Regions from separate parts of the Gracilibacillus thailandensis genome, predicted to be linked through region 1. Evidence: riboswitches for the same ligand, from Rfam matches in the RefSeq annotation. Region 1 holds a riboswitch; the other holds the start of a gene.

Region 1 (3,115 bases):
CCCGTCATTGGGATGTACCTCATAATAAATACGGTTAGTTCTTGCAGATTCTATAACTTTATCCACAAGTTCTATGGATAAGCTATGTTCTAACAGTTTTTCTCCATCAACATATGTAATCATACCATTTGCTGTAACAAAGCCGTCCAATTCTAAGTCAGATGGTGCAGAGTCAAACACTTCATTATAAGAACGACCTGTCACGATAAACACTCGTATTCCTGTTTTTCTTATCTTTTGAATAATGTCGAGTGTGTTTTCCGTTAATTGATTGTAGTTATTCAGCAATGTGCCATCCATATCTAAACAAATTGCTTTTGGTGAAAATGTCATGTTACGTCCCCCTTTAAACTAGCCGATAACTAGTATAGCACATGAGAAATAAGCTCACCATCGACTAATACTGATGAATGAGCTTAGAGTCACTAATCTATTTTTGTTTCTAAAGGAAGAAGATTGGCCTCGATTTCGTTTCGCTTATCTTCCAGAAATAGTGGCAAGGCAATGCTTTCCCCTAGGTGTTCAACTTTTTCATCTGTATCAAATCCTGGCCCATCTGTTGCCAATTCAATCAGTATACCATTAGGTTCACGAAAATATAACGATTGAAAATAATAGCGATCGACAAGCCCTGAGTTGGGCAATCGTTCCTTAGTAATTCTGTTATGCCATTTTTCAAGTTCTTGATAATCGGCTACACGAAATGCGACATGATGTACACTGCCCCTTCCAGGACGCTCCTTTTGTAATTCCGGACGAACTTCGATATGCACTTCTGCACCTGTACCACCTTCGCCTGTTTCAAATACTTGGATTTCTGCCTGTCCTTCAGGGTTAGGGTAAGCTCCAGTATGACGAAATCCGAGCACCTCTGTTAAAATTCTTTTCGTTGGTGCTAAATCTGGGACAGTAAATCGAACAGGTCCCAATCCCGTAATACCATACTCCTTTGGTACTGAACTTTTATCCCATACCTTACCTGCTGCTACCCCTTTGTTATTTTCGTCAGATACGAGAACTAGACGCTGTCCTTCATGGTCTTGAAAAGGTAATATTTTACGCCCGAATTTTTCTCCTATTCCGTCGTGGACAATATCATATTCGTCCAAGCGCTCTTCCCAATAATGTAACGCCTTATCACTAGCAACCCGTAATGAAGTATAAGATATACTATTATTACCTGGATACGTATGACCCGCATTCGTTATTTCAAAAAAGGTTAAATCTGTTCCAGGTCGTCCGATTTCATCTGCGTAAAATAAATGATACATACTTGGATCATCCTGATTTACTGTTTTTTTAACTAAGCGCATTCCTAAAATATTTGTATAAAAATGATAATTGTTTTTAGCACTAGCTGTAATAGCTGACACATGGTGGATTCCTTTGAGTTCCATAAGATGCCTCCTTCATTATTGTTAGAATCATTATAAACCTTTTACTATCTCGATTTCAAAGTAATGACATCTTGACAATTAGCCTTTTTTTGCTACAATCTTGGTAATTACATAAGTGTTATCACTACTAGGGGTGCTTGTTTTGTACAAGCTGAGAAAAAAGCATTTACAGCTTTTTAACTCTAAGAACCTGATCTGGTTTATACCAGCGTAGGGAAGTAGCTAAACTATTTGCATGGTATAGCCAGGTTCTGATTAGGAATCTGGTTTTTTTACTTAGTGATGCACTTTCTATTTTTATAGGAGGGTTTGCATGAATCGTACGTTATTATTAACCACTATGGCTGTTTTTATTGCGATCGGTACATTAGGTTCCCAATTTTTATGGTTCCCAACCGGAATTGCCAAAGCATATCCTGTGCAACATGCCGTTAATGTGATGGCAGCTGTAACTCTTGGTCCTGTTCCAGCTGTTATCATAGCTTTTACTATCGGACTTTTGCGAAATTTATTAGGAATAGGAACATTGCTTGCATTTCCAGGTGGTATGATTGGAGCATTATTTGCTGGTTATTTATTTCGATGGACGAGAAAAAAAGTCATGGCAGGATTAGGAGAAATAATCGGCACTGGTGTGATAGGTGCTTTATTATCTGTTCCATTTGCCAAAATATTGATGGGAAGTTCAGTTGGCGCTCTAGCATTTTTACCAGGATTCCTTGTTAGTAGCGTAACAGGAGCTATTATCGGCCTCTTGATTTTATCCAAAGTAAAACATACTACTTTGATGCACCAACCTGCTTCGAGTAAGTAAAAGTGAAAATGTTTAACTGGACTTTTTTAAGATCTGTTGCTTATCCGTTAAAAAAAGACAGCGACCACTTCCAAAATGGTCGCTGTCTTTAATCATTTGCAAAAAAGGCTTCTGCTTTTTCTAAATATAATTCTTGATCTGGAGTAAGATCATACTCCTCTTCAATTGCATCTACTGGGCATACTGCTTTACACGCTCCACAATCGATACAAATATCTGGATCTATATAAAATTGATCTGGTCCTTCAACAATACAGTCTACCGGACACACTGTTGTACATTCGCCAGATTTTTCTGTTTCACATGGTTCTGTTATTACAAATGCCATCTTGCATCCTCCTAGATGTTTATCAATCTGTTATTTACGATACATCATGTCCGACTAAAATTGCAAGTGTCCGATAAGAAAAAGCGCAAAGCGTCCGCTTAAAGCAAGAGCAAATCTAACAATTAGAATAAGAGTTTTTTGCGTAAGAAGTTAGCATGTGATAGTCCTCTACCTCTTATAAAGAGATAGTTCTTTTTATTATGCAGCTGTTTATTGCGAAATGGGACTTGTTTATTGCGAAACGCTGCTTCTTTATAATCAAAAAACGTTGATCAACCATTGCATTAAAAAAAATAGAAGAGCAATTTTTCTCGTCCCCATTAAACAAGAACCCGCTTCACTTAGAAACGGGTTCTCATTTTAAAAATTATCGTTTATTAAATTCGTCTGGATCTGGACCGACACGCTCATCTTTATTCATATCTTGAATTAATTTCATTTCCTCTTCTGTTAATTCAAAATCAAATACATCTGCATTATCTTGAATACGATGTTGTTTTACTGATTTTGGAATAGTCACAACATCTTGTTGTAGATCCCAACGCAAAATAACTTGAGCTGTTGATTTACCATGAC
Region 2 (3,115 bases), on a different contig from region 1:
CAGAGGCTTTGTTGTCACAACAGACAGACATTCTCCTTTTACAGGTGTGAGTTCTTGCATGTACCGAGAAAAATGTGAGCTCTTAAATCCACAAGTGATAATGATCCTGTCAGCAGTATACGTTTTTTTATCTGTCTTCACACCTGTCACTTTACCGTTTTCGATGACGATATCGTCTACCTTCGTCTGTTCCATTATGACCGCACCATGATGTTCAGCAGCCTTCGCAAAGCCTTTCGTTACGTGAGGAGCAGATACTTGCCCTTCTCTTGGACAATAAAGAGCTGCATAAAAATCGGTTGTCATTTCTTTTTCCGGGATACTCCCTGGTGAGATCACCTTCGCCTCTGCTCCTTGTTCTGTTTGAAAGCTAGCAATTCGTTTTAGCGTATCCAGCTCATCTTGATGATAGACAAGCTTTAAGGCACCTTTTTCGATTAATTGAATGTCCATACCACTTTCTTGCATCAGTTCTTCCGCTAAATCAGGGTATAATTCCCTGCTTTCTTTAGCAAATTGAAATAACGGTGAATCCTGCTCAAACTCCATCTGCACACCGAGCATGCCGGCTGCTGCACTGGATGCCTCTGCAGCAATTTTATTTTCTTCTAGTAGCAAAACCTTGTAACCTCTTTTACTTAACTGGTAGGCAATCGAAGCTCCCATTACTCCACCGCCAACAATGATCTGATCATATAAATTATTCAAACTGTTCCTCCTTCCTCGAATCGAACACTTGACGATAACACTTTATTGCTTCGGTAGGATCTTCGGCATCCCATACCCCTGACATAATCGCAACACCACTAGCCCCCACCTCTTGTACTTGGTTCATATTTTGTTCCGTAATCCCGCCAATTGCGATGACAGGAATAGAAACGTTTTTGGTGACATCAGCTAACGCGGTAATGCCTCTTGGCTCGAGACCAGGTTTAGAGTTACTTGAAAAAATATGCCCATAGATTAGAAAATCTGCACCATTATGTTCTGCCGTAATGGCTTCCTCCAAGGAATGGACGGACTTACCGATACGGAGTGCCGGAAACGAGCGCTTCACATCAGCAACCGGAATACTATGATAGGCAAGCTGTACGCCACAGCATTTTTTTATCGATGCTACATCTACACGGTCATTAATAATGATCCGTTCAGCCGGAACACCCGCTTCTAGCAAAAAATCAATCATTTCCAAGATTTCTTTCGCCGTTTTGGTCTTTTCTCGCAGATGAATATAATTTATCTGAGCAATCTGTTCCGATACAAGCTGCATATGTTGTTCTGTCAATCTGCCATTTGAAATAAGGTGTATTCCATGCATTGTTCCTACTCCTTTTTTTCTAGAGGAAGTGAAAATAGAAAAACCACCCATCCAGCATGGACGAGTGGTATGTATCGAAAGCTACAATTTGGTTGCTTTTCTACCACTTCCCTCCGCTGGTGTTAACCAGATCAGGTTCAAAGGGTCCGAAGATTCGTCTCAGCCAAATGGCTCCCCTAGTGTTCTTACGTATTATTTTTTCTTATATGAAAAGGATAACATAGTATGACATAATCGCCAATAAAAAATTTTCCATTATTATGTTTAATCATTTTCACTTAAGGGTAGATATATAATGGAGATGATCAATAGAAAGGATGTTGAAAGAAATGGCACAAAGAGATGAAAAATTACAAGCTTTAATTGATGGATTAAATGAGGATTTAGCAAATGAATATGCGGCAACAATCATGTATACGTATCATGCATCTGTTGTTTCAGGATTATATCGTTCTTTCTTAAAACCTTTTTTTGAAGATGAAATAAATGATGAGATCGGACATGCTTTATACTTATCTGACAAAATTAAAACATTAGGCGGTACACCAACTACAACACCAGCAAAAGTTGAACAATTAACAGACGTTCAAGACATGTTAGAAGCTACTCTTAAAGCTGAAACAGAAACGATTGAGCGCTATGAAAAAAGAAAACAACAGGCAGATGAGCTTGGTTTGACAGAACTTGTTGTGAAATTAGAAGATATTATTGCAGATGAAACAAGCCATAAAGAAGAAACAGAACGACTTTTGTCAGACAAGAGCTTTCAATAACTCGTTAACCCCTTTTTTTCATATATAGAAAAAACAACTTCCACCAGGAGGTTGTTTTTTTGTCTCTTTTCTTGATTCTCATGAAAAGGAAATGCTAGTAATCTATGATATAATAGAAAGAAAAGCTTCTGTGAGGTGAGGATATGAGGGACACTTTATTTGAGGAAATTGATGGTTTGTACGATGAAATGGTGGAAATGCGTAGGTTTTTACATCAATATCCTGAGCTTTCCTTTCAAGAATATAAAACAGCTGCATTTATTCAGGAGCAATATAAAATATTAGATATTCCATATCAAGCAAATGTCGGAGGAAATGGTGTTGTAGCCACTTTAAAAGGGGCTAAACCTGGTAAAACCGTGGCATTACGTGCGGACTTCGATGCACTACCTATTCAAGATGAAAAAGATTTGCCTTATAAATCCAAAAACGACGGTGTGATGCATGCCTGTGGACACGACGGACACACATCGACATTACTTGCTGTAGCCAAAGTACTCAAGAAATATCAAGAAGAACTGGCGGGTACCGTTGTGTTTATCCATCAGCACGCAGAAGAGCTTGCCCCTGGTGGTGCTAAACCAATGATTGAAGCAGGAGTATTGGAGAATGTTGATGTCGTTTACGGTACACACCTTTGGACCAATACCCCATATGGAATCGTTCAGACATCGCGAGGAAACTTTATGGCTGCAGCAGATCACTTCACCATTGAAATAAAAGGAAAAGGTGGCCATGGAGCAATGCCACACCAAACGAAAGATCCGATTGTAGTCGGTTCACAACTTGTAACGAATCTACAGCAAATTGTTTCAAGACGGATTGATCCATTAGAAACAGCCGTCCTATCGATCGGGCAATTTCATGCAGGTGATGCGTACAATGTTATTCCAGATGTAGCGATGATTGATGGAACGGTACGCACCTTTAATCCGGATGTACAACATTTTATAAAAGAGGAAATCGAAAAAGTGATAAAAGGCACATGTATTGGCTATGATGTATCCTATGATTTTGATTATGC

What was found. Region 1 has a riboswitch for thiamine pyrophosphate ahead of thiW (energy coupling factor transporter S component ThiW). Riboswitches for the same ligand answer to the same signal wherever they lie in the genome.
Region 2: another riboswitch for thiamine pyrophosphate. It lies ahead of tenI (thiazole tautomerase TenI); the one in region 1 lies ahead of thiW (energy coupling factor transporter S component ThiW).

Annotation. Positions count from the first base shown of each region.
Region 1 covers NZ_WJID01000001.1:65,734-68,848, forward strand. Annotated here, with positions in the region: gene GH715_RS00240 (Cof-type HAD-IIB family hydrolase) at 1-333, opposite strand, end outside; gene GH715_RS00245 (ring-cleaving dioxygenase) at 426-1,397, opposite strand; TPP riboswitch at 1,517-1,631, shown strand; gene thiW (energy coupling factor transporter S component ThiW) at 1,711-2,211, shown strand; gene GH715_RS00255 (indolepyruvate ferredoxin oxidoreductase subunit alpha) at 2,300-2,539, opposite strand; gene GH715_RS00260 (aldo/keto reductase) at 2,907-3,115, opposite strand, start outside.
Region 2 covers NZ_WJID01000006.1:66,315-69,429, forward strand. Annotated here, with positions in the region: gene thiO (glycine oxidase ThiO) at 1-708, opposite strand, end outside; gene tenI (thiazole tautomerase TenI) at 701-1,318, opposite strand; TPP riboswitch at 1,410-1,506, opposite strand; gene GH715_RS03125 (ferritin-like domain-containing protein) at 1,648-2,091, shown strand; gene GH715_RS03130 (M20 family metallopeptidase) at 2,235-3,115, shown strand, end outside.